DNA from 3 places in the Pseudomonas sp. B21-056 genome. Region 1 is predicted to be linked to each of the others. Evidence: predicted binding sites of a transcription regulator. Region 1 holds the regulator's gene; each other region holds the start of a gene.

Region 1 (9,970 bases):
ACGAATTCAAGGCGTAAAACATATGAGCGGGTTGTTGTCCTCAGTCAGTGAACACCTTCTAGCCCCCGGCGGCGTGACCCTCGAAAGCCTGCAAGGCGTGCTGGGCGACCTGGCCGGCCCGGGTATCGATGCGGCCGACCTGTATTTCCAGGGCCAGATCTCCGAGTCCTGGTCGCTGGAAGACGGCATCGTCAAGGAAGGCAGTTTCAACCTGGACCAGGGCGTAGGCGTGCGTGCCCAGTCCGGCGAAAAAACCGGCTTTGCCTACAGCAATGCCATTACCCTCGAAGCCTTGGGGGCCGCGGCCCGTGCGGCGCGTTCGATTTCCCGGGCCGGGCAGAACGGCACGGTCCAGGCGTTCAGTAGCCAGGACGTTGCGCAGTTGTATGCGCCGGATAATCCGTTGGAAGTCATGAGCCGCGCCGAAAAGGTCGAACTGCTCAAGCGCATCGACGTCGCTACCCGTGCCCTCGATCCGCGTATCCAGCAGGTGTCGGTGAGCATGGCCGGTGTCTGGGAGCGCATCCTGGTGGCGTCCACCGACGGCGGCCTGGCGGCGGATGTACGGCCGCTGGTGCGCTTCAATGTCAGCGTGATCGTCGAGCAGAACGGTCGCCGCGAGCGGGGTGGGCATGGTGGCGGCGGGCGTACCGACTACCGCTATTTCCTCAACGAAGACCGCGCGATGGGCTACGCCCGAGAGGCTTTGCGTCAGGCGCTGGTCAACCTCGAAGCGATTCCGGCGCCGGCCGGTACGTTGCCGGTGGTGTTGGGGTCCGGCTGGTCCGGCGTCCTGCTGCACGAAGCAGTAGGGCATGGCCTGGAAGGCGATTTCAACCGCAAGGGCAGCTCAGCCTACAGCGGGCGCATGGGCGAAATGGTTGCTTCGAAACTCTGCACCATTGTCGACGACGGCACCTTGGCCGGGCGGCGCGGCTCGCTGAGCGTCGACGACGAAGGCACCCCGACCGAGTGCACCACGCTGATCGAGAACGGCGTCCTCAAGGGCTACATGCAGGACAAGCTCAACGCCCGGCTGATGGGTGTGGCCCGTACCGGCAACGGCCGCCGTGAGTCGTATGCGCACCTGCCGATGCCGCGCATGACCAACACCTACATGCTCGGTGGCCAGAGTGATCCGGCGGAGATCATCGCCTCGGTGAAAAAGGGCATCTACTGCGCCAACCTCGGCGGCGGCCAGGTGGACATCACCAGCGGCAAGTTCGTGTTCTCCACCAGCGAGGCCTACCTGATCGAGGACGGCAAGATCACCGCGCCGGTCAAAGGCGCGACGCTGATCGGTAACGGACCGGAGGCGATGAGCAAGGTGTCGATGGTCGGTAACGACCTGGCCCTGGACAGCGGCGTAGGGACATGCGGCAAGGACGGGCAGTCGGTGCCGGTGGGTGTCGGTCAGCCGACCCTGAAGATTGATGCGATTACCGTGGGTGGCACGGGCGCGTAGGAGCTGCCGAAGGCTTCGATCTTTTGATCTTTCGCCCTGGATTCAATTGTCTGGGGAAAGATCGCAGCCTCGTTGCACTCGACAGCTCCTACAAGTGCGTTACTCAGCGCAGGCCGCGTTGAGTCTCGTCCAGTTCACGGATGTACTTGAAGATTTTACGGCTCGAAGCCGGCGGCTTGTTCTGCGCCACTTCGTGCTGGGCCTGACGGATCAGGGAGCGCAGTTGCTGGCGATCGGCCTCCGGGTAGTCGATGACGAACTTTTCCAGGGTGCCGTCGTCGCCTGCGATCAGGCGATCGCGCCAGCGTTCCAGGTTATGGAAGCGTTCGTTGTACTGCCGGGTGGAGGCATCGAGTTGATCGAGCAGAACCAGGATGGCGTCAGTGTCCTGATCGCGCATCAGTTTGCCGATGAACTGCAGGTGCCGTTTACGCGCGATATTCGCGGTGTGCTTGGGCGCATCGGCCAGGGCCCGGCGCAAGGCGTCGGTCAAGGGCAGTTTGGCCAGCAAGTCCGGCTTGAGTGTTGTCAGGCGCTCGCCGAGGTCAACCAGAGCATGCAGCTCGCGTTTGACCTGGGATTTGCTTTTTTCACCCTCGTAGAGGGAGTCGTCGTAAGAATCAACCATGGGGGCAGTCCGCAAAGAAACGCCGCCATGATAACCAGTCGGGGGCCGCTTGTCCGGCCCGGTCGCTCGAAGGCCTTACCGAAAGCAGAATTTGAGTGGAGAAAGCCATGAGTGCAGTTCAGAGCGTCGGCCCGCAGGCATTGCCGGCACTGCAGGAGCAGGTCGAGCAGATCCTTGCCGAAGCCAAGCGACAGGGCGCCAGCGCCTGTGAGGTGGCGGTGTCCCTGGAACAGGGCCTGTCGACGTCGGTACGCCAGCGTGAAGTGGAAACTGTCGAATTCAATCGCGACCAGGGTTTCGGTATCACCTTGTACGTCGGCCAGCGCAAGGGCTCGGCCAGTACGTCGGCCAGCGGCCCGGATGCCATTCGCGAAACCGTCGCCGCAGCGCTGGCGATCGCCCAGCACACCTCCGAGGACGAAGCCTCGGGCCTGGCCGATGCCGCCCTGATGTGCAAGGAGTCGCGGGACTTCGACCTGTTCCACGCCTGGGACATCACCCCCGAGCAGGCCATCGAGCAGGCGTTGCGCTGTGAAGCGGCGGCGTTCGATACCGACCCGCGGATCAAGAACGCCGACGGCACGACGCTCAATACCCATCAGGGCTGCCGGGTGTACGGTAACAGCCACGGTTTCATCGGCGGTTATGCGTCGACCCGTCACAGCCTCAGTTGCGTAATGATCGCCGAAGCCAACGGCCAGATGCAGCGCGATTACTGGTACGACGTGAACCGCCAGGGCAGTCTGTTGGCAGATCCGTTGTCGATCGGCCAGAAGGCCGCGCAACGGGCGGCCAGCCGCCTGGGCGCGCGACCGGTACCGACCTGTGAAGTGCCGGTGCTGTTTGCCGCCGAGCTGGCCGGTGGATTGTTCGGCAGCTTCCTGTCGGCGGTTTCCGGCGGCAACCTGTATCGCAAATCCTCGTTCCTCGAAGGTGCGCTGGGCCAGAAACTGTTCCCGGAATGGATGACTATCGACGAACGCCCGCACCTGATGCAGGCCATGGGCAGTTCGGCGTTCGACGGCGATGGCCTGGCCACCTATGCCAAGCCGTTCGTGGAGAAGGGGGAGCTGGTGTCCTACATCCTCGGCACGTATTCGGGCCGCAAACTCGGCATGCCGAGCACCGCCAATGCCGGTGGTGTGCACAACCTGTTCGTAACCCACGGCGAAGAGGACCAGGCGGCCTTGCTGCGGCGGATGGGGCGAGGCTTGCTGGTGACCGAGTTGATGGGCCATGGCCTGAACATGGTCACCGGGGACTATTCCCGTGGCGCGGCAGGTTTCTGGGTCGAGAATGGCGAGATCCAGTTCCCGGTCCAGGAAGTGACCATTGCCGGCAACATGCGCGATATGTTCAAGCAGATCGTGGCCGTGGGCAATGATCTGGAACTGCGCAGCAACATCCGCACCGGTTCGGTGCTGATCGAGCGGATGACGGTGGCGGGTAGCTGACTTTCATTGCGATAAAAAAGGCGCGGCATCCATTGGATGACGCGCCTTTTTAATGTGTAAAAGCATCCTGTGGCGAGGGGATTTATCCCCGCAGGGCTGCTTCGCAGCCCAGCGGGGATAAATCCCCTCGCCACAACAGTCTTGCGGTGTCAGCCACCTTCGTCGAAGTAGTTGTTGATCAGGGTCACCAGCGCATCCATCGCCTCCTGCTCCTGCTCGCCTTGGGTTTCCAGGTAGATCTTGGTGCCCTTGCCCGCTGCGAGCATCATCATTGCCATGATGCTCTTGCCATCGACCGTGGCCTCCGGCGTACGACCGACCCGGATGGTGGTGTCCTTGAACTGGCCTGCCACCCCGACGAACTTGGCTGACGCGCGGGCATGCAAGCCCAGCTTGTTGATGATTTCAATTTCCCGAGCAGGCATCGCGATGTGGATCCTTTAGCTGAGGTCGCGGTGGCGAACCTGGACGTTCTTCAGGGATTGTTGCAGGAGCTGGCCCAGGCGCTCGGTCAGGTAGACGGAGCGGTGATGACCACCGGTACAACCGATGGCGATCGTGACATAGGCGCGGTTGCTTGCGGCAAAGCGGGGCAGCCATTTAAGCAGGTAGCCGGAGATGTCCTGGAACATTTCCTCGACATCCGGCTGGGCCGCCAGGTAGTCGATCACCGGTTGATCCAGCCCGGACTGCTCGCGCAGTTCCGGTTTCCAATAAGGGTTGGGCAGGCAGCGCACATCGAACACCAGGTCGGCGTCTACCGGCATGCCACGCTTGAAGCCGAACGACTCCACCAGGAACGCGGTGCCCGGTTCCGGCTGGTTCAGCAAACGCAACTTGATGGTGTCACGCAGCTGATACAGGTTCAGGTTCGTGGTGTTGACCTTGAGGTCCGCCAGGTCGGCGATCGGCCCCAACAGCTGGCTTTCGTCTTCGATGGCTTCGGCCAGCGAGCGGTTGGCGTTGCTCAGGGGGTGGCGCCGCCGGGTCTCGGAAAAGCGCTTGAGCAGGGTTTCATCATCGGCATCCAGATACAGCACGTCGCACTGGATATGCCGGTTGCGCACTTCCTCGAGCAGTTCGGGAAAGCGCGACAGGTGGCTTGGCAGGTTGCGCGCGTCGACGGAAACCGCCACCAGCGGTTGCGCCAGCTCGGTGTGGATCAGCGCCCGCTCGGCCAACTCCGGCAGCAGGCCGGCCGGCAGGTTGTCGATGCAATAGTAGCCGCTGTCCTCAAGCACATTGAGGGCCGTGCTTTTACCGGAGCCGGAGCGGCCGCTGACGATGATCAGGCGCATGATTAATGACCGTTCTGCTCGTCCAGGACAACCTGATACAAGGCTTCGTTGCTCGATGCGCCGCGCAGCCTGTCGCGCACTTCCTTGCGGTCCAGCATGCTGGCGATCTGGCGGAGCAGTTCAAGGTGCTTGTCGGTTGCCGCTTCCGGGACCAGCAGGACGAACAGCAGGTCGACCGGTGCGCCATCGATGGCGTCGAAATCTATGGGGGCTTCAAGGTGCAGCAGCGCGCTGATCGGCGTGGCACAACCCTTGAGGCGGCAATGGGGAATGGCGATGCCGTTGCCAAAACCGGTGGAACCGAGTTTTTCACGGGCAACGAGGGCCTCGAAAACGTCCTGCATTTCCAGATCCGGTACTTCCCGGTGGATCAGGTTGGCGATTTGTTCGAGGGCTTTCTTCTTGCTGCCTCCCGGCGCGTTCACCTGGGAACGGCCGGGGGTCAGGATGGATTCTAGTCGGATCATGGATTGGGGGGGTTAACGACCGGTTGCGCCTTGGAGCAGGCTCTGGGTCTTTTCCTTATGCTTTTTGAGTTGGCGATCCAGCTTGTCGGTCAGCAGGTCAATCGCGGCATACATGTCTGTGTGCTCCGCGTTGGCAACCACCTCTCCACCGGGAATATGCAACGTGGCTTCGATTTTCTGCAGCAGCTTCTCGACGTTCATCGTGACCTGCACGTTGGTGATCTTGTCGAAATGCCTTTCCAATCGGTCGAGTTTTTCGCCGATGTACGTACGCAGGGGTTCGGTCACTTCCAGTTGGTGTCCACTGATGTTGACTTGCATACAGCTTCTCCTTCGTTGCCAGTGCATAAAGCGGCAGGCAGAAATGCCTGCCACTGGAACGCTGTGGCGTGGCCTGTTACATCAACCGCTTGCGTTCGCTCGAAGGTGCAATCCCTAGGGATTCACGGTATTTGGCGACGGTACGGCGGGCCACCTGAATGCCTTGTGCCTCCAGTAAACCAGCGATCTTGCTGTCACTCAACGGCTTTTTCTGATTTTCCGCAGCCACCAGTTTCTTGATGATCGCGCGGATGGCCGTGGATGAGCATTCTCCGCCCTCGGAGGTGCTGACGTGACTGGAGAAAAAATATTTCAATTCGTAGATACCCCGTGGGGTATGCATGAATTTCTGCGTGGTCACCCGGGAGATTGTCGACTCGTGCATGCCCACTGCCTCGGCAATGTCGTGCAGGACCAACGGCTTCATCGCTTCGTCGCCGTAGTCCAGGAAGCCGCGTTGATGTTCCACGATCTGGGTGGCGACCTTCATCAGCGTTTCGTTGCGGCTTTGCAGGCTCTTGATGAACCAGCGCGCTTCCTGCAACTGGTTACGCATGAAGGTGTTGTCGGCGCTGGTATCGGCGCGCCTTACAAAACCTGCGTACTGGGCGTTGACCCGCAGCTTGGGCACCGATTCCTGGTTCAGTTCCACCAGCCAGCGATCGTTGTGCTTGCGCACGATCACATCGGGCACCACGTATTCGGGCTCGGTGGCCTCGATCTGCGAGCCCGGGCGTGGGTTGAGGCTCTGGACCAGTTCGATCACCTGGCGCAGCTCATCTTCCTTGAGCTTCATGCGCCGCATCAGCTGGCTATAGTCGCGGCCGCCCAGCAGGTCGATATAGTCGGTGACCAGTCGCTTGGCCTCGGCCAGCCACGGCGTCTTGGCGGGCAGCTGGCGCAGTTGCAGCAGCAGGCACTCACCCAGGTTGCGGGCGCCGATGCCGGCCGGCTCGAACTGCTGGATACGGTGCAGGACGGCTTCGATCTCGTCCAGCTCGATGTCCAGCTCGGGATCGAAGGCCTCGAGGATTTCTTCGAGGGTCTCGTCCAGGTAGCCCTGGTTGTTGATGCAGTCGATCAGGGTCACGGCGATCAGGCGATCGGTGTCGGACATCGGCGCCAGGTTCAACTGCCACAGCAGGTGGCTTTGCAGGCTTTCGCCGGCAGAGGTGCGGGTGGTGAAGTCCCACTCGTCATCATCGCCGCTGGGCAGGCTGCTGGCGCTGGTCTGGTAGACGTCTTCCCAGGCTGTGTCCACGGGCAGATCGTTGGGGATGCGTTCGTTCCATTCGCCATCCTCGAGGTTATCCACCGTCGGGGCGGCTTCCTCCTGGTAAGACGGTTCCTGGATCTCGGTATTGGGTTTGTGCTCGACGTTGTCGGCCAGCGGATCGGTATTGTCGAAGTCGTCGCCTTCTTCCTGGCGTTCGAGCATCGGATTGGATTCCAGGGCCTCCTGGATTTCCTGTTGCAGGTCCAGGGTCGACAATTGGAGCAGGCGGATGGCCTGTTGCAGCTGCGGTGTCATCGTCAGCTGCTGGCCCATTCTCAAGACTAGCGATGGTTTCATGGCAGGGGCTTAACACCTTATTCGCCGGCGCACATGCGCCATCCACTACAAGGGCGCCGGAGCGCCAAACCTTAAGCAAATTATATGCCTGAAACTTAAGTGTTTGCCTAGGGGAAGTTCTCAATTAGTTTCCCGATGACGGGGATTCACTGAGAGCGCCCCAGGGCGCTGCCTTAGTTAAATTAGCGGCGCCGGGACAATTTGCCAGACACTTCGCGCTTACAGGCGGAACTCGTGGCCCAGATACACTTCCTTGACCAGTTCGTTGGCCAGGATGGTGGCGGAGTCACCCTCGGCGATCAATTGGCCGTCATTGACGATGTAGGCGGTTTCGCAGATGTCCAGCGTCTCGCGCACGTTGTGGTCGGTGATCAGCACACCGATCCCCTTGGCCTTGAGATGGTGAATGATCTGCTTGATGTCACCCACCGAAATCGGATCCACACCGGCGAACGGTTCGTCGAGGAGGATGAATTTCGGGGCAGTGGCCAGGGCTCGGGCGATTTCCACCCGGCGTCGTTCGCCACCGGACAGGCTCATGCCGAGGTTGTCGCGGATGTGGCTGATGTGGAATTCCTGCAGCAGGCTTTCCAGCTCCTGGCGACGACCGGCCTTGTCGAGTTCCTTGCGGGTCTCGAGGATCGCCATGATGTTGTCGGCAACCGACAGTTTGCGGAAGATCGACGCCTCTTGCGGCAAATAGCCGATACCGGCCTTTGCCCGGCCATGCATCGGCTGGTGGCTGACGTCCAGGTCGTCGATCAGGACGCGGCCCTGATCGGCCTGGACCAGGCCGACGATCATGTAGAAGCAGGTGGTCTTGCCCGCGCCGTTGGGGCCGAGCAGGCCGACGATCTGCCCGCTGTCGATCGACAGGCTGACATCGCGCACGACTTGACGGCTCTTGTAGCTCTTGGCCAGGTGCTGGGCTTTCAGAGTTGCCATTACTGGGCCTTTTGCTCGGTTTTCTTTTTCGGCTGGATGACCATGTCGATCCGTGGGCGCTGCTCGGTCACCTTGTTGCCGGTGGCGCGACCGGCGCTGGCGAGTTTCTTGTTCGTGTCGTAGACGATTTTTTCGCCCTGGGTGACGTTGTTGTCCTTGTCGATGACCTTGGCGCGATCGATCAGCACGACGCGGTCCTGGGAGGCGTGATACTGGATGGTCACGCCGTAACCCTGTACGGGCTTGGTGTCGCCGGCGGTTTGCAACTGCTCGAAATAGGCCAGGTTGCCCACCGAGGTCACCACGTCGATGTCGCCGTTCGGGGTGCGGGTGATGGTCACGGTGTTGCCGGTGACCTTCATCGAACCCTGGGTGATGATCACATCGCCCTTATAGGTGGCGACACCGTTCTTGTCGTCCAATTGGGCATCGTCAGCCTGGATGCGGATAGGCTGGTCGCGGTCGTTGGGGAGGGACCAGGCGCTCGCGCTTCCCAGTGCTGCGCCCAGACTGAGCAAAATAGGGAGGGTTTTAGCGAGCTTCATACTGTCCTCTTACGTTCGATAGCAGGTGTATCCTGCTTTCCTTCAAATACGCCTTCATGCCCGTGCCGGTCGATACACCACCGGCGCCGTCGATTCTAACGGGTTGCTCGGTCTGCGCATATTGTTGCTGCGGGAACACGGTCATGCGAGTGCTGGTGATGATGGTCGTGCGGTTCTTCTCATCGGTGCGTGCCACGCGTACCGAGTCGATCAGTTCAACTTCGGTGCCGCCGGGTTTGACTTCAGCACGCTTGCTCTGCACATGCCACGGGAACTCCGTGCCGCGGAACATGTTCAGGTCCGGATTGGCGACCAGCGTAATGTCGGTGGCCTTGACGTGATCGACCTTGTCGGACGTCATTTCGTACTGCACTTTGCCATCGGGCAGGTATTGCAGTGTATGTGTGTTGGTCGCATACCAGTCGATGTCGTTTTCCTGGACCTGTGCGGCGGGGCGGTCGAGAAAACGTTCGGGGCTGATGTTCCAGTAGCCCACCGCCGCGAAAATCGCCGCGATGCACGCGAACAGCAGGATGGTGCGAATCTTCTTGCTCAGCATAAATGGCTCACAGGTACGCGGCGTTGGCCGCTTCGAGGCGGCCCTGGGCGCGCAGGATCAATTCGCAGAACTCACGGGCCGCGCCTTCGCCGCCTCGCGCCGTGGTGACGCCGTGGGCGTGCTCGCGTACGAAGCCGGCCGCGTTGGCCACTGCCATGCCCAGGCCAACCCGGCGGATCACCGGCAGGTCCGGCAGGTCGTCACCCAGGTAGGCGACCTGTTCATAGCTCAGGTTGAGTTGGCCCAGGAGTTCGTCCAGGACCACCAGTTTATCCTCGCGCCCTTGATAAAGGTGGGGAATGCCAAGGTTCTTCGCACGCCGTTCGACCACCGGGGTTTTGCGGCCGCTGATGATAGCGGTCTGCACGCCGGCGGCCATCAGCATCTTGATGCCCTGGCCGTCGAGGGTATTGAAGGTCTTGAACTCGCTACCATCCTCGAGGAAGTACAGGCGCCCGTCGGTCAGCACGCCGTCCACGTCGAACACGGCCAGCTTGATGGTTTTACCGCGTTGCAGCAGGTCTGCGTTCATTTACATGACTCCCGCACGCAGCAAGTCGTGCATGTTCAGGGCGCCCACCGGGCGGTCTTCGGCATCGACCACCACCAGGGCGCTGATCTTGTGGTCTTCCATGATTTTCAGGGCCTCGGCGGCGAGCATTTCGGCGCGGGCGGTCTTGCCGTGGGGCGTCATGACCTGCTCGATGGTGGCACT
Region 2 (9,970 bases), 960 kb from region 1:
GACCAGCAGCTTCACACCCCCCTCATTGACCTCGGTGAACTTGCCCTGGGCGCTCTGGCGCTCGTACTGCTTGGTGCCGCTCTGGCGCTCACGCCGCTTGATCACCACGCGGCTCTTGTCGACGTTCAGGGCCTGGGGAATGGCCGCCAGGGCATCGAACAACCGGGCCGAAGCCTTTTCCGGGTCGATGGACTTTGGCGCGGCATATTCCTGCACGTGCACCCAGTCGTGATAGAGATCGATCGCCATGGAGTATTCCGGCATGTCGGCGTCATAGACCCGATAGCACTCGACGCCTTCGCGCTTGACCCATTTACCCAACTGCTTGAGGTTCTTTTGCAGGCGATTGGCGAACATCTGCCCGCCTTCGCTCAAACGCGCCTGCTCGACCACAGGCGCGGGGGCCGGGGTCGGCTTGATCGGGTTGCCATTCTTGTTGTACCGGCGCTCTTGCGGTACCTCAGGCGCCTGCCCCTGCTCTTCCTGCTCCAGGCGGGCTTGCTCGCGCTCGGCCTGACGCTGTTCCGGGGTACGACGCTCGCCGGTGACGAACTGGTCCGGCAGCACCTTGATCAGCAGCAGCTTGCACGGCAAGGCGCCGTTCCAGAAGGAATACTGTTTGTGGCTGCGAATACCCATGCGCTTGCCCAGGTCCGGGGCGCCGGTGAACACCGCCGCCTCCCAGTTCAGGCACGCCTGGCGCAGGCGTTCGCCGAGGTTCTGGTAGAGGTAGAGCAGGCTGGCCTCATCGCCCAGGCGCTCGCCGTACGGCGGGTTGCAGATCACCAGGCCTTTCTGGTTCTGGTCCGGACGCGGTTCGAACGTGGCGACTTCACCTTGATAGATCTTGATCCACTCGCTCAGGCCGGCACGCTCGACGTTGTTGCGACCCGGCTGGATCAGGCGTGGGTCGGCTTCGTAGCCGCGAATCCACAGCGCTGGCCTGGCCAGACCGGCGGCGGCGCGGGCAGTGGCTTCTTCGTGGAGTTTCTTCCACAGCGCCGGCACATGGCCCAGCCACGCGGTGAAGCCCCACTGCTGGCGACGCAGGTTCGGCGCCATGTCGGTGGCGATCATGCCCGCTTCCACCAGGAACGTGCCGACGCCGCACATCGGGTCGGCCAGGGCCCCGCCTTCAGCGGAAATACGCGGCCAGCCGGCACGGATCAGGATGGCGGCGGCGAGGTTTTCCTTCAGCGGCGCGGCACCTTGCTGCAGGCGATAACCACGCTGGTGCAGGCTGTGGCCGGACAGGTCCAGGGAGAGGATCGCTTCGCCACGGTCCAGGCGCAGGTGAATACGCAGGTCCGGGTTGAGCTTGTCGATGGATGGCCGCTCGCCCGAGGGGGTCCGCAGCTTGTCGACGATGGCATCCTTGACCTTCAAGGCGCCGAAGTGAGTATTGTCGATGCCCGAACCGTGACCGCTGAATTCCACCGCCAGGGTGCCATCGGCGAGCATGTGGTCCTGCCAGTCGACGTCCAGCACGCCGTGGTACAGATCCTCGGCGTTTTTCATCGCAAAACGCTTGAGAACCAGCAACACGCGGTTGGCCAGGCGCGACCACAGGCACAGGCGATACGCCGTCTCCATGTCGGCCATGCCACGCACGGCGGAAGTGTGCTCGCGCGCCTCTTCAAGGCCAAGCCCGATGGCTTCCTCGAGAAGCAGGCCTTCGAGTCCCTTGGGGCAGGTGAGGAAGAGTTCGAAACGGTCGGACATGGGGAGTTCCAGAGCCTTTGGCTAAGTGGACCGGGGCAACGCATTGCCGGGTCAGGTTCAATCAGGTGCTTTTCTCAAGAGCACCCGGTGGCACGAAGGTGTGCCGTCCACCCTCGCCGCTCAGGTTAAAAGAGCTTAGATGCGGGGGCAGATAAAAAATTCTGTGCAACAAATTGTGAAAACCCGTCCCTTTCGTCGAATAGTACCCGAGTGCAACGGGGGGACATTCTCATCCGGGGAAAGACCGCGCCCTTCGGCGCAGGGCCGATCATACAGGGGTCTTGCTCAAAAGCGGATGCTGAACAGCGTGTTACTTATCGCCCTAACGTCTTTATTGTTACGTGCTTATGACAAAACGATCATTCCATCCATGTGACGCTTTGGTTAGAACTCAACACAGGTTGACGTCACAACGGCGCCAACACCTTGGCTCGTCACGCCGGCAACGAGCCACCAACGGCAGAATGATTCTGCCCCGGCCCCGACAGGGGCCGACGCGAAGTAACAGTCAACAAGTGAGGGCAATACCCTATGAGAAGACTTAAGCGTGATCCGTTGGAAAGAGCATTTTTACGCGGTTACCAATATGGTGTTGGTGGTAAATCCCGTGAGCTTTGCCCCTTTACTCTACCGTCGGTACGTCAAGCCTGGATCAATGGCTGGCGAGAAGGACGCGGCGACAACTGGGACGGTATGACCGGCACTGCGGGTATCCACAGACTCAACGAACTTCACGCCGTCGGCTGACACAGGGCTCAATACTCAAGAACTCGACAATCTGATCCACACAACGATTTAACCACGCGCGTCCCATCCGGACGGCGGGCTACGGCCCAGGGGCTCCTTTGAGGAGCCCTTTTTAATGCTCATCGGAAATTCAAGCTGCGAACACCGTTGTGGCGAGGGGATTCATCCCCGCTGGGATGCGAAGCGGCCCCAAAATCGCAAGACCGAAATACCCTCACCGACTCATACATCGAAGGGGGCTGCTGCGCAGCCCAGCGGGGATGAATCCCCTCGCCACAGATAAATCCCCTCGCCACAGAAGCATTCGCCAGCCGCGAAATCACCCCAACGCCGCAATCGCATCCACCGATTCACGAATCAACGCCGGCCCCTTGTAGATGAAGCCCGAGTAAATCTGCACCAGGCTTGCCCCTGCGGTGATCTTCTCGGCGGCATGCCGCCCTTCGGTGATCCCACCCGCCGCAATGATCGGCAAGCGCCCGGCCAGTTCCCCAGCCAGCACCTTCACGGTGTGGGTGCTCTTGTCACGCACCGGCGCGCCGGACAACCCGCCTGCTTCATCACCGTGCTCCAGCCCTTCGACCCCTTCGCGGCCTAGCGTCGTGTTGGTGGCGATCACCGCGTCCATGCCGGTCTCGATCAGGGCCTGGGCCACCTGGGCGGTTTCTTCGTCGGTCATGTCCGGCGCGATCTTGATCGCCAGCGGGACATGCCGGCCATGGATCACCGCCAGTTCGGCACGACGTCGGGCCAGGTCGGCCAGCAGTTGCTTGAGGGAGTCACCGAACTGCAGGCTGCGCAGCCCCGGGGTGTTCGGGGAGCTGACGTTGACGGTCACGTAGCTGGCGTGGGCGTAGACCTTGTCCAGGCAGATCAGGTAATCGTCGACGGCACGCTCCACCGGCGTGTCGAAATTCTTGCCGATGTTGATACCCAGCACGCCTTTGTATCTGGCAGCAGCCACACGGGCCAACAGGTTGTCCACACCCAGGTTGTTGAACCCCATGCGGTTGATGATCGCCTCGGCTTGCGGCAGGCGAAAGAGCCGTGGCTTGGGGTTGCCCGGTTGCGGCCGTGGCGTGACGGTACCGATTTCCACGAAGCCGAAACCCAGTTGGGCGAAGCCGTCGATGGCCGCGCCGTTCTTGTCCAGGCCCGCTGCCAACCCGACCGGGTTAGGGAACTCGAGGCCCATCACATTCACCGGCAACGTCGCCGGCGCCTTGCACAACAGACCATTGAGGCCCAAACGTCCGCCCGCGCCGATCAGGTCCAGGGACAGATCGTGGGAGGTTTCCGGGGAAAGTTTGAACAGCAGTTCACGGGCCAGGGTGTACATGGGCGGCTTTGACTCGGGCGACGAAATGAGGCGGCGATTATAGCCGCGCATCGGCGGTTCAAGCGAGGCACCTGCACAAAACAGCGCCGATGGCATATGCCTTGCACCCCTTTGGTCATCGACGCTCATGCCAACGATGGAATGAGTGCCACACTGTTTAAAGGATAACGGCGTCGTCATCCGGCCTTGCTCTGGCAGTCGTCCGGGTACGGCGCTTTTTACGTGGAAGGTGATGCCCCGATGAATGAAGTTCCAGCCAACGCCCTGGCCTGGGTCAATGGCAGTGACGCCCCGGAAAAAAGCGCAATCGACCTGGGGTTCATGGCCTTGAGTGACTGCGCCCCGGTGGTGGTAGCCGCCACCCAGGGCTTCGCCCAACCCTACGGCCTGACCTTGAACCTCAAGCGCCAGACGTCCTGGGCCAACCTGCGGGACAAGCTGGTCAGCGGTGAAATCGACGCGGCCCACAGCCTGTACGGCCTGATCTATGCGGTGCACCTGGGCATCGGCGGTGTCGCGCCGACCGACATGGCGGTGCTGATGGGGCTGAACCAGAACGGCCAGAGCATCCACCTTTCCCATGGCTTGCAGGCGATGGGCGTGACCAGTCCTGAGGCACTGGAGCGCCATGTGCACCAAACTCGCCCGAAACTGACCTTCGCCCAGACATTCCCCACCGGCACCCATGCGATGTGGCTCTACTACTGGCTCGCCGCCCAGGGTATTCACCCCTTGTCGGACGTCGACAGCGTGGTGGTACCGCCGCCGCAAATGATTGCGCACTTGCAGGCCGGGCGTATCGACGGACTCTGCGTCGGCGAACCCTGGTGCGCCAGCGCGGTGAAACAGAACCTCGGTTTCACCCTGGCAACGACCCAGACCATCTGGCCCGACCACCCGGAGAAAGTCCTGGGCTGTACCCGTGCGTTCGTCGAGCAGTACCCCAACACGGCGCGAGCCCTGGTGATGACGGTCCTCGAAGCCAGCCGGTTCATTGAGCAGAGCAGCGAGAACCGTCGCAGCACCGCACAACTGTTGAGCGCCGCCGAATACCTCGATGCACCGCTGGACTGCATCGAACCCCGTCTGCTGGGGACCTACGCCGATGGCCTGGGCAATAGCTGGCAGGATCCCCACGCCATGCGTTTTCATGGCGACGGCGAGGTGAACGTGCCCTACCTGTCCGACGGCATGTGGTTCATGACCCAGTTCCGGCGCTGGGGCCTGCTGCGGGAAGACCCGGACTACCTGGCCGTGGCGCAGGAGGTCCAGCAACTCGAGCTGTATCGCCAGGCGTGCGCGGCGCTGGGCATTTCGTCGACCTTCCAGGACATGCGCAGCAGCCAGTTGATCGACGGCACCACCTGGGACGGCTCGGACCCGGCCGGGTACGCCCGCAGCTTCAAACTGCACGCCTTGAGCGATGCGGCAGCCCTTTTCGCCAGCCGCTGACAGGAGCCCGACCATGCTGCGTATCCTGCTGATCAACGACACCGCGAAAAAAGTCGGCCGCCTCAAGGCCGCCCTGGTGGAAGCCGGTTTCGACGTCATCGACGAATCCGGACTGACCATCGACCTGCCGGAACGCGTCGAAACAGTGCGTCCGGATGTGATCCTGATCGATACCGAGTCACCCGGACGGGATGTCATGGAACAAGTGGTGCTGGTCAGTCGCGACCAGCCACGACCGATCGTCATGTTCACCGATGAGCACGACCCGGATGTGATGCGCCAGGCGATCAAGTCGGGGGTGAGTGCCTACATCGTCGAAGGCATCCACGCCGCGCGCCTGCAACCGATCCTCGACGTGGCCATGGCCCGCTTTGAAAGCGACCAGGCCCTGCGCGCCCAGCTCCTGGCCCGGGACCAGCAACTGGCCGAACGCAAACGCATCGAACTGGCCAAGGGCATGCTCATGAAGATGAAGGATTGTAATGAAGAACAGGCCTACACCCTGATGCGCCGCCAGGCCATGAGCCGCCAGCAGAAGCTGATCCAGGTGGCCGAGCAGATCATTGCCATGAATGAGTTGCTGGGCTGACGGCCTTATAGCGCCTGGGCCGACGCTATCGCGAGCAGGCTCGCTCCCACAGGGAGCTCCCGGGTGAACGCAGCATCTGCACCGCCCCGGATCAACTGTGGGAGCGAGCCTGCTCGCGATGACGGTTTTCCATCCAACATCTTCATCGACTGACCCACCGCTTTCGCGAGCAAGCCCGCTCCCACAGGAGGCTCCCGGGTAAACGCAGCATCTGCATAGCCCCGGATCAACTGTGGGAGCGAGCCTGCTCGCGATAGTCCCCTCGACCCCGCTGTTGGCACAGATCTCGCTTAAGCAACCCCACAGGTAACCAACGGCGGTTGCCCCACCTACGACAAAGACGTCGCACACCTTGCTCGCCCCCTCGGCGATCCGGGTTGCGGCGTTTTTTTGCTTTGGCCCCACCGTCCGGGGTCGGTGGGGTCGCCGTCGTGGCGCACCACTTCGAAGCACCGACTTTTTTCGAGACTTTAACCGCTGAGGTGCGCGATGAATTCAAGCTTCTGGAAATCCGGCCACACCCCGACATTGTTCGCGGCCTTCCTCTATTTCGACCTGAGCTTCATGGTCTGGTACCTGCTCGGCCCGCTGGCGGTGCAAATTTCCACCGACTTGCATCTGACCACCCAGCAACGCGGCCTGATGGTGGCGACACCGATCCTGGCCGGTGCCGTGCTGCGCCTGTTCATGGGCCTGCTGGCCGACCGGACTTCACCGAAAACCGCCGGCATGGTGGGCCAGGTGATCGTGATCTGCGCGCTGTTCTGTGCCTGGAAACTGGGCATCCACAGCTATGAACAGGCGCTGCTGCTGGGCCTGTTCCTCGGCATGGCCGGTGCTTCGTTCGCCGTCGCCCTGCCATTGGCGTCCCAGTGGTACCCGCCACAACACCAGGGCAAGGCCATGGGCATCGCCGGTGCCGGCAACTCGGGCACCGTGCTGGCCGCGATCATCGCGCCGCTGATGGCCGCCGCCTTCGGCTGGAGCAACGTGTTCGGCTTCGCACTGGTCCCATTGATCCTGACCCTGGTGGTCTTCGCCTGGCTGGCCAAGAATGCGCCCGAGCGGCCGAAAGCCAAATCCATGGCCGACTACCTCAAGGCCCTGGGTGATCGTGACAGCTGGTGGTTCATGTTCTTCTACAGCGTGACCTTCGGCGGCTTCATCGGCCTGGCCAGCGCCCTGCCCGGCTACTTCAACGACCAATATGGCCTGAGCCCCGTGACCGCCGGCTACTACACCGCGGCCTGTGTTTTCGGTGGCAGCCTGATGCGGCCGTTGGGTGGCGCCCTGGCGGATCGTTTCGGCGGTATCCGCACCTTGCTGGGCATGTACACCGTGGCAGCCATCTGCATCGCGGCGGTGGGCTTCAACCTGCCGAACTCCTACGCGGCACTGGCATTGTTCGTCTGCACCATGCTCGGTCTCGGCGCCGGCAACGGTGCGGTGTTCCAACTGGTGCCACAACGTTTCCGCCGCGAAATCGGCGTGATGACCGGGCTGATCGGCATGGCCGGCGGCATCGGTGGCTTCGCCCTGGCGGCGGGCATGGGCGCGATCAAGCAAAGCACCGGCAGTTACCAACTGGCGCTGTGGCTGTTCGCGAGCCTGGGTGTACTGGCCTGGTTCGGCCTGTACGGCGTCAAGCGTCGCTGGAGAACCACCTGGGGTTCGGCGGCCGTCACCGCGGCGCGGGTATAAACCAATCCCATGAGCCTGCAACTGAGTTTCGCTGAAGCCAGTGCCATCGGCCCACGGGAAGAAAACCAGGACGCCCTGCGCCTGGTCACCCCGGCCCCGGCGCTGGCCGCCAGCAAGGGTTACCTGTTCGCCATCGCCGACGGCGTGAGTCAATGCGCCGATGGCGGGCTGGCCGCCCGTTCGACCTTGCAAGCCCTGGCCCTGGACTATTACGCCACGCCGCAAACCTGGGGCGTGGCCCAGGCACTGGACCGGCTGTTGCTGGCACAGAATCGCTGGTTACAGGCCAACGGTGGCGGGCAGCCGCTGCTCACCACCGTCAGCGCCCTGGTGCTGCGTGGCCGGCGCTTCACCCTCGCCCACGTTGGCGATTGCCGGGTCTACCGCTGGCATGCCGATCATCTGCAACGGGTCAGCGAAGATCACGTCTGGGAGCAACAGGGCATGCAACATGTGCTCAAGCGCGCTCTGGGGCTGGATCAGCATCTGATCCTCGACTTCCTCGACGGCGAACTGCGCACGGACGAAACCTTCGTACTGCTCAGCGATGGCGTCTGGGCGGTGCTGGGGGACACGGCCATCGCCGGCATCCTTCGCGACCAGCCGGACCTGAACCTCGCCGCCCAGACACTGGTCAACGCCGCGCACCTGGCCGGCAGCCAGGACAACGCCAGCGCCTTGCTGGTGCGGGTCGATGCGCTGGGCGAAGCGAGCATCGGCGATGCGCTGATCCAACTGCAGCAATGGCCTCTTCCCCCGGCACTGAAACCAGGCCAGGTGTTCGAAGGCTGGCAGGTCGAAGGATTGCTCGGCCAGAGCCAGCAATCGCTGCTCTACCGGGTACACGACGGCCAGGGCCAGCCGTGGCTGCTGAAAACCCTGCCGGTGCAACTACGGGATGACTCCCGGGCCGGGCAGGCGTTGCTGTCGGAGGAATGGTTTCTCAAGCGGGTCGCCGGAAGGCAGTTTCCGGAAGTCCATGGCGTTCCCCAGCGTCAGCACCTGTATTACGTGATGCGCGAATACCCGGGCATGACCCTGGCCGAGCTGTTCCACCAGGCCGGCGCCTTGCCCCTGGCTCAATGGCTGGACCTGGCGCAACGACTGGTGCGGGCGGTGGGGTTGTTGCATCGACGGCAGATCTACCACCGCGACATCAAGCCGGAGAACCTGCACCTGGGAGACGATGGGGAGCTGCGTCTGCTGGATTTCGGGCTGGCGTACTGCCCGGGCCTGTCCGAAGACCAGGCCAACGTGTTACCGGGCACCCCCAGCTATATCGCCCCGGAAGCTTTCGCAGGCACCGCACCGACGGCGCAACAGGACCTGTATGCCGTCGGTGTGACCCTGTATTTCCTGCTGACCGGGCATTATCCCTACGGCGAAGTCGAAGCATTCCAGCGACCGCGCTTTGGCGTACCGGTCAGCGCCAGCCGCTATCGGCCGGACCTGCCCGAATGGCTTGGACAAAGCCTGGAGCGCGCCGTCGTGGCGACGCCGGACGAGCGCTTTGAAACCGCCGAGGAATGGCTGTTGTTGCTGGAACAGGGCGAGCGCCGCAGCTTGAGCGTCAGGCCCCGGCCACTGCTGGAGCGCGAACCGCTGAAGGTCTGGCGGACCTTGGCGCTGGTGTCTTTGGTGGCGAACATTGTGCTGCTGTTTCTGGTGTTTCACAGCTGAGATCCGGTTGCGCCCATCGCGAGCAGGCTCGCTCCCACAGGGATCTGCTGCACCTGCCTTGTGTACGACTGAGATCCATTGTGGGAGCGAGCCTGCTCGCGATGGCGGCTTGCCCGTCACTGCACACCATCGGTCCCACGCGCCATTACCGTGCAACCCGCTTTCATTCGGTGCAATAAATCCCCCGACACGCCATTACATCGTCGAACCCTTCAATAAAACCGCGCCCCAACGCCACTTGGCACAACCGCTGCATAACCCCTCTCAACAGACATAAAGCAACGCCTCCAACGATGAAGGCGGTGCTTCCCGAGAGAACGGGACCAGGACAAAGGCGTCCTCGCTAGCACACTAGCGGGACGCCTTTTTTTGTTTTCGTGAAAATTGCCGAGCCAGTCCGATCGCCGTGATGAAACGTGACGAAACCGGTCTGGGCTTGCGGAGAACCCTGATGAAAAAACTCAAACTGGTGATGATCGGCAACGGTATGGCCGGGGTTCGAACCCTCGAAGAACTGCTCAAGCTGAGCAACGAGCTGTACGACATCACGGTGTTCGGTGCCGAGCCCCACACCAACTACAACCGCATCCTGCTCTCCCCCGTGCTCGCCGGCGAACAGACCTTCGAAGAAATCGTCCTCAATGATTTGAGCTGGTACCAGGACAACCACATCAACCTGCTGCTCAACCGCAAGGTCGTGGAGATCGACCGGGTCAAGCGTCGGGTCATCGCTGAAGACG
Region 3 (9,970 bases), 1.3 Mb from region 1:
GCGCGCAGTTGCGGGTCTGGGAACGCGGTGCCGGGGAGACCCAGGCCTGCGGCACCGGCGCCTGTGCCGCCGCAGTCGCTGCGATCAGCCAGGGGTGGATGGATTCGCCCCTACTGATCGACCTGCCTGGCGGGCGCCTGTCCATCGAATGGGCAGGCCCCGGCCAACCGGTGCTGATGACCGGCCCGGCAGTACGCGTATACGAAGGACAAGTTCGTCTTTGAATGAGCCAAACCCATGACCGACACGCCACAGGTTCCAGCGCCACAGCCCGATGAATCCTCGAGCCCGCTTCCGGAGGCCGCGGCAGTGGCCGCTTACCTGGAGGCTCATCCGGACTTTTTCGTTCAGCGTGAAGACTTGCTTTCAGTGATGCGCATCCCCCACCGGCGCGGCGACACCGTGTCGCTGGTGGAGCATCAGATGAAGATCCTGCGCGAACGCAACATCGAAATGCGCCATCGCCTGTCGCACCTGATGGACGTCGCCCGGGACAACGACCGGCTCTTCGACAAGACCCGCCGCCTGATCCTGGCCCTGATGGACGCCAGCACCCTCGAAGACCTGGTCATGAGCGTCGAAGACAGCCTGCGCCAGGATTTCCAGGTGCCTTTTGTCAGCCTGATCCTGTTCGGTGACAACGCCATGCCGGTGGGCCGCTGGGTGACCCACGCCGAAGCCCAGACGGCCATTGGCGGCCTGCTCACGGAAAACAAAAGCGTCAGCGGCAGCCTGCGCGAACATGAGCTGGATTTCCTGTTCGGCGAAGAACAGCGCAAGCAGATCGGCTCCACCGCCGTCGTCGCCATCGCTCATCAAGGCGTACACGGCGTGTTGGCCATCGCCAGCCGTGATCCCCAGCACTACAAGAGTTCGGTGGGCACGCTGTTCCTCAGCTACATCGCCGAAGTCACCGGCCGGGTGCTGCCACGGGTTGCCGGTTCGCTGCGCTCGGTACGCTGAGATGGAACGACAGCTGGAGGCCTACTGCGAGCACCTGCGCAGTGAGCGCCAGGTGTCACCCCACACGTTGTCGGCCTATCGTCGCGACCTGGAAAAAGTCCTGGGCTGGTGTCAGAAACAGAACGTTGGCAGTTGGCAGGCGCTGGACATCCAGCGCCTGCGCAGCCTGGTCGCACGCCTGCATCAGCAAGGGCAATCTTCCCGTAGCCTGGCGCGCCTGCTCTCAGCGGTACGTGGGCTGTATCACTACCTCAACCGCGAAGGCCTGTGCGATCACGATCCGGCCACCGGCCTGGCGCCGCCCAAGGGCGAGCGTCGGCTGCCGAAAACCCTCGACACCGACCGCGCCCTGCAACTGCTTGAAGGCGCGGTCGAAGATGACTTCCTGGCGCGCCGGGACCAGGCGATTCTCGAACTGTTCTATTCCTCCGGCCTCAGGCTTTCCGAGCTGACAGGGCTGAACCTGGATCAACTGGACCTGGCCGATGGCATGGTCCAGGTGCTCGGCAAGGGCAGCAAGACCCGCCTGCTGCCCATTGGCCGCAAGGCCCGGGAGGCACTGGAACTGTGGCTGCCGTTGCGGGCGCTGAGCAATCCTGCCGATGACGCGGTATTCGTCAGCCAACAGGGTCGGCGCCTCGGTCCCCGGGCGATCCAGGTGCGGGTCAAGGCGGCCGGCGAACGCGAGCTGGGGCAGAACCTGCACCCGCACATGCTCAGGCACTCCTTCGCCAGCCATGTGCTGGAGTCCTCCCAGGACCTGCGCGCCGTGCAAGAACTGCTGGGCCACTCGGACATCAAGACCACTCAGATCTATACCCACCTGGACTTCCAGCACCTGGCGACGGTCTATGACAGTGCCCATCCCAGGGCCAAACGTATCAAGGGCGACGAATCATGACCATCGAGCTCATCACTTTCGACCTCGACGACACTTTGTGGGACACCGCCCCGGTGATCGCCACGGCCGAAGCCGTTCTACGCCAGTGGCTGACCGACAACGCACCGAACCTGGGCGGCTTGCCGGTCGAGCATCTTTTTTCGATTCGCGAGCAGGTGCTGCGCGAAGAACCCGGCCTGAAGCATCGCATCAGCGCATTGCGACGGCGGGTGCTGTTCCGTGCGCTGCAAGAAGCCGGCTATGACCAATGGCAAGCGTCCGAGCTGGCAGACCAGGGGTTCGAGACGTTCCTGCACGCCCGCCATCAACTGGAAATTTTCCCCGAGGTGCAGCCCACCCTGGAAATCCTCGCCAACCACTTCGCCCTCGGCGTGGTCACCAATGGCAACGCCGATGTGCGTCGCCTGGGGCTGGCGGATTACTTCAAGTTCGCCCTCTGCGCCGAAGACATCGGCATCGCCAAACCTGATGCGCGGCTGTTCCACGAAGCCTTGCAGCGCGGTGGCGCCACGGCGCAGACCGCCGTGCATGTGGGGGACCACCCGGGCGATGACATCGCCGGCGCCCAACAGGCCGGCCTGCGGGCGGTGTGGTTCAACCCGGCAGGCAAGGCCTGGGATGCCGAGCACGTTCCGGATGCGGAGATTCGCAGCCTGACCGAGTTGCCGGGGTTGTTGGCGGGCTGGCACGGACAGCCCTGAGCCTGCGACCTGTGGGAGCGAGCCTGCTCGCGATGAGGGAGTGTCAGCGACATTCATGTGTCAGACACACCGCTATCGCGAGCAGGCTCGCTCCCACAAGGTTGCGCATAGCCTGAAAGCCAATCTGCACCCATGAAAAAGCCCGCGACGACGGCGGGCTTTTTCAGCAAGCAAGAAGCAGAAACTCAGATAGGGCGGCTGCCGTACTTGTTGTCAGGCTTCTTGGGCGGATCGGCGACCACATTGGCCTCCACTTCCTGCACCTTTCCGCCCCTGGCCAGGAATTCTTCCATGGCCTTGGCGAGCGCATCGCGCTCCTTGTTCTTGGCCTCTACGCTCGGCAACTCGTCGACCGACACCGCAGCCTTGGCCTTGCCCTTGGCGGTCGGGGCCGGTACATCGGCGCCATCATCGTCGGCAACGTCTTCAGCCGCCGCTTCCAGGCCGTCTTCGGCCTCGTCTTCTTCACCGACTTCGAGGTCGTCGTTTTCCAGATCATCGTCGCTCATGTTCTACCTCATGACTTGCGAAAAGCAGATTAGTTATAGCCCAGCTACGCCATCTGTCGAAGGCTGCCAGAAAAAATTCAACATCCACCGGCAATCGGCGGTCATGCCCCTTCACCGTACAAGGTGGCGAGGACTTTACGAGCACCGCCATGATCACGGTGCTCGCCCAGATAAACACCTTGCCAGGTACCCAGAGCCAGTCGCCCATCCGTTACCGGAAGGCTGAGCTGACATCCCAGCACGCTGGCCTTGAAGTGCGCCGGGAGGTCGTCCAGGCCTTCGTCGTTGTGCTCATAGTCGGCAGTTCCTTGTGGGATCAACCGATTGAAAAATCGTTCGAAGTCTCGACGTACCGCCGGATCGGCGTTCTCGTTGATGGTCAACGAGGCCGAGGTATGCTGCAGCCACAGATGCAACAGACCGACGCGACACGCCCGGAGTTCAGGCAGGCCGGCGAGCAACTCGTCCGTCACCAGATGAAAGCCCCGGGGCCTTGCCCGCAGGGTTATCAGCGTCTGTTGCCACATACAGTTCTCCGCACGCTCGGCGCGCATTCTAGCGCGCTCAGGAAAAAAACAAAGAGCCTAATATTCCACCTTCGATGTAAGCCTTTGGCGCTGGAAAATCCTTGTCACCCACAAGACAAAAAGGCTTCGGAAAAACCGGCTCTTCCTGTGAGCGTTGACAAATCGCGGGCAAAAAAATGCCCGGCGAACCGGGCAATTTTTTACCGTGGGTCTACAGGTTGTAGCCACGCTCGTTGTGCTGGGCCAGATCCAGGCCGACAGCCTCTTCTTCCTCGGAGACACGTAGACCCATGACGGCGTCCAGGACCTTGAGGATGATGAAGGTGACGATCGCGGTGTAGATCACCGTGAAGCCCACGCCCTTGACTTGAATCCACACTTGCGCAGCGATATCGGTCACGGTGCCGAAGCCACCCAGGGCCGGCGCGGCGAACACGCCGGTGAGGATCGCGCCGAGGATACCGCCGATGCCATGCACGCCAAAGGCGTCCAGGGAGTCGTCATAGCCGAGTTTGCGCTTGAGGGTGGTTGCGCAGAAGAAGCACACCACACCCGCCGCCAGGCCGATGACCAGGGCGCCCATCGGGCCCACGGTGCCGGCAGCCGGGGTGATTGCAACCAGGCCCGCTACCACGCCCGAGGCGATGCCCAGTGCGCTTGGCTTGCCGTGGGCAATCCACTCGGCAAACATCCAGCCCAGTGCCGCAGCAGCGGTAGCAATCTGGGTCACCAGCATCGCCATGCCGGCAGTGCCGTTGGCGGCGACGGCGGAACCGGCGTTGAAACCGAACCAGCCGACCCACAGCATGGCCGCACCCATCAGGGTGTAACCCAGGTTATGCGGCGCCATTGGGGTGGTCGGGAAGCCTTTGCGCTTGCCCAGTACCAGGCACGCCACCAGGCCCGCGATACCGGCGTTGATGTGCACCACAGTGCCGCCGGCGAAGTCCAGCACGCCCCAGTCCCACAGCAGGCCGCCGTTGCCGGACCAGACCATGTGCGCAATCGGCGCATACACCAGGGTGAACCACACGCCCATGAAGATGAGCATGGCGGAGAACTTCATCCGCTCGGCAAAGGCGCCGACGATCAGGGCCGGGGTGATGATGGCGAATGTCATCTGGAACGTGACGAACACCGCCTCAGGGAACAACGCCGTCGGACCGGTGATGCTCGCCGGGGTCACGCCCGCCAAGAACGCTTTGCCCAGGCCGCCGATGAAGGAATTGAAATTGACGACGCCCTGCTCCATGCCAGTGGTGTCGAACGCGATGCTGTAGCCATAAATGACCCACAGGACGCTGATCAGACCGGTAATGGCAAAGCACTGCATCATCACGGAAAGAAGGTTTTTCGACCGAACCATGCCGCCGTAGAACAGCGCCAGGCCGGGAATAGTCATGAACAGTACAAGAATCGTGGCAGTCAGCATCCAGGCGGTGTCGCCGGAGTTGAGGACGGGGGCTGCCGCCTCTTCTGCCATGGCCAGGCCAGGCATTACGAAGGACAACAGGGCTCCTAGCCCTGCGAATTTACGCAGAGTCATATTGTTTTCTCCTGGGGCGTTGGGTTTGGCGGCTTTTTTAGATAGCGTCGGTATCGGTTTCGCCGGTACGGATGCGGATAGCCTGTTCCAGATTGACCACAAAGATCTTTCCGTCACCGATCTTGCCGGTGTTGGCAGCCTTGGTGATTGCCTCGATCACCCGGTCAAGATCCTTGTCGTCAATGGCGACGTCGATCTTCACCTTGGGCAGGAAATCGACCACGTATTCCGCGCCGCGATACAGCTCGGTGTGACCTTTCTGCCGACCGAAGCCTTTGACCTCAGTAACGGTAATGCCCTGCACGCCGATCTCGGACAACGACTCGCGCACGTCGTCCAACTTGAACGGCTTGATGATGGCAGTGACTAGCTTCATGAAACTCTCTCCCGAATTGGTGGACTTGCCCCAGGAAAACAAACCCGACTCAAGTCTAAGCGCAGTGCCTGGCTTTGTAACGCATCGTCGGCCCAAGTTGCCCGACCAGCGCCAGTCAACCGTGCCTGACGAAGCTCCCCGCTTCGCCTGGCTGCACTGCATTCGTCACAACGACTGCATCAGTGCATGGGTCATGAGCCTCTAAGCAGAAACCTTGCCATCTGTGCCCAAGCCCCGTGATTTCAAGGGTTTACCTGCCGCAACCACTTGCGCCGCCCCACGAACCGCAGCGATACGCACAACAACAGTGCGACGCCGCCCGACCCTGTGCGCAAAAAGCGTGCATCCGGCGCACCCGAATTGACTATAGACACTGCGTGATACACTGCCGCCATCGTTTTCAGGATTGCTGCCATGCTCGCCCCCAAAGACCTGCTCGACGCCCTCAGCGGCCACGCCTCCCGCCTCTTGAGCGGCGATACCCCCCTGCCCAAAAGCGAAATCGAAAGCCAGTTCAAGGCGCTGCTGCAAAGCGGCTTCAGCAAGCTGGACCTGGTAAGCCGGGAAGAATTCGACAGTCAGATGGTCGTACTGGCCCGCACCCGGGCGCGGCTGGAGAGCCTGGAGGCGAAGGTGGCGGAGTTGGAAGCGCGACTCACCACTGACGCGAAATAAGCGCTACCGATGAGATACGTTGCGGGCTCGCAATCGCTGCCAGCGATGCATTAAGGACGTGAGCCTTCAAACAGTAGGGGTGCCCGCTCCCTAATAAACGTCCTTCATTTCTCCAAGACCAGTCCTACAAGTATCGGCGTTGCTGACTGATTTCCGCGCCCATTCCTCCTCATTACAGTTCTCACCTTGAACTCGGTAGAACGCTACTAATGAGAAGAAAAGGAAAAGGACGCCAAGGGTCTGGATATCGCGATCTGGCATCGGGAAGTACTGTGCGGTCTGTGCTACGCGACTCCCAGGAAAAGCACTGTTCGCCTAAAAATCGTACTGCTTCAGGGCAGCCCGGACCATACCCATCCACTGCGCGGATGGGTCGCTCCGATAGCGCTTCTAACGACTGAGTTTTACGCGCGGATGCTGGGTTGCAATCAGATTGAGGTCAGTTGGCGGCATTTCTGCCACCCAGATCCGCTTTTTGAAAGTTGCGGCGGCCTGCGGTAAAGAGATGGAGCCAGCCGGTCTGCTCGCAGGCGCACGCGGCTGAAATCCGATGCTGTAAACGACTGACTTCATCACGATCTTTTGACGATTACCTATCCAGCACGCGTGACCTGAACGCTAGGGATCAGAGCCGGAAACGGCCCACCAGCGTATTGAAGGACAACGCCAGGTTGGACAACTCCTGGGTCGACGCATTGGTCTGGTTCGCCCCCGCCGCGGTCTGGGTCGAGAGATCCTGGATATTCACCAGGTTGCGGTCCACCTCACGGGCCACGTGGGCCTGCTCCTCGGACGCGGTAGCGATCACCAGGTTGCGGTCGTTGATCTGCGAAATACCGTCAGCGATCTGCTCCAGTGCCTCACCGGTGGCCCGAGCCAGACTCTGGGTCTCGGTGACCAGTGCCTGGCTCTTGCCCATGGCATCGACCGCGCCGTCGGCACGATTCTGGACCGCATGGATCATGCTTTCGATTTCACCGGTGGACGCCTGGGTGCGCGCTGCCAGGGCGCGAACCTCATCAGCCACCACGGCAAAGCCGCGCCCCTGCTCCCCTGCGCGAGCGGCCTCTATGGCTGCGTTGAGCGCCAGCAGGTTGGTCTGCTCGGCGATCCCGCGGATCACATCCAACACCTTACCGATATCCCGGACCTGCACGGCCAGATCACTGACCAATCCGGTGGATGAGGTAATTTCCCGGGTTGCATTGTTGATCGCCTGCACCGCATTACGGGCCTGATCGCGTCCATTGCTGGCTTGCGAACTGGTCGCTTGGGAGGCCTGGGAGGTGGAAACGGCATTGCGGGCCACCTCCTCCACTGCCGAGGTCATCTCAGTCACAGCCGTGGCCGCCTGTTGGATCTCGTCGTTCTGCCGGATCAGGGCACGACTGCCATCGTCAGTGACCGCGGTGAGCTCCTCGGCGGCGGAAGCCAACTGTTCCGAAGCGCTGGCAATCTGCTGGATGGTGGTTTTCAGGCTGGTTTGCATATCGCCCAGGGACTTGAGCAACTGACCGGCCTCGTCGCCACTGTTGCTGGTGATGTGCTGGGTCAGGTCACCCTGGGCAATGCGTTGCGCGCAATCAACCGCTACGGCAATCGGCCGGCTGATCAGCCGACTGATAAACACACCCAACAGTAGCGCCGCGATAAAGGCAATAACGATACCGCTGTACAGAACCGTCCTGGCCGACGCTTCCTGGCGTGTGGCGGCCTTGGCGTCTTCGCTGATCTGACGGTCATTGGAGTCGATCATGATGGTCAACTGGTCCATCACCTTGCGATAGGTCTTCTGCAAGTCACCCATCAGCAGGGTGCGAGCGTTCTCCAGGTCGCCGGCCGCCATCATTGCCACGTACTGCTGCACCATGGCCTGGTAGACCGGCCAATCACGGGCCATCTGGTCACCGGCAAGGCGTTCGTCTTCCGCCAGGTTGCCTTGACGATAAGCGGCGAAGGCCTGCTCACTGGCCAACTGATTGGCTTTCATCGAGGCCAGGAACTCATCCTTCATGCTCTGCGGAGCGTTGCTGGCAGTGGCGATGTACAGCCGGAACATGTCGCGCGTCTGGCCAACGGCCTTGGTCTTGGTTTGCGCCGTGTTGGCAACCGAGACCAGGTTGGTGTTGAAAGCGGTCTGCAGGCGTGCCGACAACGCAGCAACACCGCTGACGCCAAGCATGCCCACGGCGAGCGTGATCAGGGCGCAGAGGAAAAACGAAGTGAGCAGTTTGGTCGAGATTTTTGCGTCATAGAGCCAGTTCATTAGCGGATCCCTGTGGAGCAATGGCCCTTTGCCATATCAACCGAGAGATGCTAAGTCAGGCTAAATATTGACCACAATGCAGGGAATCGCATGACCGCTTGGATTATTCAACGATCATGCGCGGCCTTCAGGGATTGTTCCTGCTCAAGCGCAATTGGCAGTTCCAGTGCAAACAACGCCCCCTGCCCCGGCCCCGCACTCTGCACGGTCAGCTCACCGCCCAGCTCATGAGCCGCCAGGATGCAGCTGTGCAGGCCGAAACCGTGACCGTCGACGCGGGTCGTGAAGCCGTGTTCGAACAACCGAGGCAGATTGTCCATGGAGATACCCTCACCGTTGTCCTCGACCTCTATCCGTACACGCTGGTCGTCAATGGCCTTCAGGCGCAGGGTGATCCGCGAGGGACGGTCGGTGACCGGATCAAGCGCCTGTTTGGCGTTGTTGATGAGGTTGATCAGTATCTGCAGCACCTTGTGCTTATCCAGCGCCATGATCGGGGTATCGTTGAGCTCCTTGACCAGCGTCACGTGATGACGGGCCAGGGACACATGACAGATGCGCACCACATCCTCGATCAACTCGCGCAACGAGCCTGACTCCAACACGCTGGAATTGCCGGCATAGGACTGCTGGGTGGCGACGATTTCCTTGATATGGTCAATGCTCTTGGTCAGCTGCGCCAACTCATTGATCATGCTTTGCTGCTCGATTGCCAGCGATTCGGCCAGCTTGCCGAGATAGTCCGGTAGTGCCCGACCTTTCGGGTCGCTGCTGAAGAAGTCGCCGAGATCATCGGAATGCTCCTTCATCAATTGAACCACCTTGGCGACCCCCTGCCCTTTGGACGTATGGACTTTGTCGTACAGGACCTGGGCCGACACATTGACGCTATTGAGAACGTTGCCCACGTTATGCAGCACGTTGGTGGCGATTTCCGCCATGCCGGCCCGGCGTGCCGTAGTGACCAGTTCGGCCTGGGCCTCGCGCAACTCGTCGTTGACCCGGGCCATTTGCTGCGGGCTGGGGATCTTCAGGGCCGCGGGCACCAGCCGGACCAGCAGGACGGCGGTAATCACTGACGCAATCGCGGTGATCACCTTAACCAGCGCCGACAGCCAGTAGTAGGGTTGCCAGATGGTCAGGATTTCCATCACATGGCTGGTTCCGCAGGCCAGGATGAATACGCCGAAGGCCGCCAGCATCCAGTCGAAAGGCACGTCCTTGCGCTTGTGGATAAAGTAGATGAGCGTAAAGGGAATGGTGATGTAGGAGAACGTGATCAGCCCGTCCGCAATCACGTTGGTCCATAGCAGATCCGGGCGCCACAAGTAGCAATGTCCATGGGGCATGAAGCGGTTATCGGTCAATAACGCCAGCAAGTCGTTCATGGCCGCTTCCTCCCTGTGCCATTGAATTGCCACAAATCGCAGTCTAGCAGAGGCCTGCGTGCTCATTTGCCAGGCCGTCATTACGCCCGCAACATCCTGCCAAGATTTCACCCGCCAT

The links. Region 1 encodes sigma-54, which starts transcription at its own class of promoters, with help from an activator protein. Its sites were predicted from a motif close to ANTGGCATNNANNTTGCTNT; they were not measured.
Region 2: the regulator sigma-54 is predicted to act here: its motif matches at 3,897-3,916, upstream of LOY67_RS08800 (CmpA/NrtA family ABC transporter substrate-binding protein).
Region 3: the regulator sigma-54 is predicted to act here: its motif matches at 5,726-5,745, upstream of glnK (P-II family nitrogen regulator).

Annotation. Positions count from the first base shown of each region.
Region 1 is NZ_CP087203.1:990,071-1,000,040, forward strand. Features, by position in the region: gene LOY67_RS04180 (carbon-nitrogen hydrolase family protein) at 1-17, shown strand, start outside; gene tldD (metalloprotease TldD) at 23-1,465, shown strand; gene yjgA (ribosome biogenesis factor YjgA) at 1,569-2,093, opposite strand; gene pmbA (metalloprotease PmbA) at 2,201-3,547, shown strand; gene LOY67_RS04200 (HPr family phosphocarrier protein) at 3,697-3,972, opposite strand; gene rapZ (RNase adapter RapZ) at 3,988-4,845, opposite strand; gene ptsN (PTS IIA-like nitrogen regulatory protein PtsN) at 4,848-5,312, opposite strand; gene hpf (ribosome hibernation-promoting factor, HPF/YfiA family) at 5,325-5,633, opposite strand; gene LOY67_RS04220 (RNA polymerase factor sigma-54) at 5,710-7,206, opposite strand; gene lptB (LPS export ABC transporter ATP-binding protein) at 7,426-8,151, opposite strand; gene lptA (lipopolysaccharide transport periplasmic protein LptA) at 8,151-8,696, opposite strand; gene lptC (LPS export ABC transporter periplasmic protein LptC) at 8,683-9,255, opposite strand; gene LOY67_RS04240 (KdsC family phosphatase) at 9,263-9,787, opposite strand; gene LOY67_RS04245 (KpsF/GutQ family sugar-phosphate isomerase) at 9,788-9,970, opposite strand, start outside.
Region 2 is NZ_CP087203.1:1,952,399-1,962,368, reverse strand. Features, by position in the region: gene rlmKL (bifunctional 23S rRNA (guanine(2069)-N(7))-methyltransferase RlmK/23S rRNA (guanine(2445)-N(2))-methyltransferase RlmL) at 1-1,722, opposite strand, end outside; gene rmf (ribosome modulation factor) at 2,254-2,469, shown strand; gene LOY67_RS08805 (quinone-dependent dihydroorotate dehydrogenase) at 2,789-3,808, opposite strand; gene LOY67_RS08800 (CmpA/NrtA family ABC transporter substrate-binding protein) at 4,049-5,260, shown strand; gene LOY67_RS08795 (ANTAR domain-containing response regulator) at 5,274-5,849, shown strand; gene LOY67_RS08790 (nitrate/nitrite transporter) at 6,339-7,550, shown strand; gene LOY67_RS08785 (bifunctional protein-serine/threonine kinase/phosphatase) at 7,560-9,230, shown strand; gene nirB (nitrite reductase large subunit NirB) at 9,682-9,970, shown strand, end outside.
Region 3 is NZ_CP087203.1:6,174,922-6,184,891, forward strand. Features, by position in the region: gene dapF (diaminopimelate epimerase) at 1-224, shown strand, start outside; gene LOY67_RS27145 (DUF484 family protein) at 238-963, shown strand; gene xerC (tyrosine recombinase XerC) at 965-1,864, shown strand; gene LOY67_RS27155 (HAD family hydrolase) at 1,861-2,565, shown strand; gene sutA (transcriptional regulator SutA) at 2,751-3,074, opposite strand; gene LOY67_RS27165 (secondary thiamine-phosphate synthase enzyme YjbQ) at 3,176-3,601, opposite strand; gene LOY67_RS27170 (ammonium transporter) at 3,813-5,147, opposite strand; gene glnK (P-II family nitrogen regulator) at 5,185-5,523, opposite strand; gene LOY67_RS27180 (accessory factor UbiK family protein) at 5,938-6,198, shown strand; gene LOY67_RS28715 (methyl-accepting chemotaxis protein) at 6,824-7,687, opposite strand; partial or broken gene LOY67_RS28720 (MCP four helix bundle domain-containing protein) at 7,682-8,464, opposite strand; gene LOY67_RS27195 (sensor histidine kinase) at 8,572-9,852, opposite strand.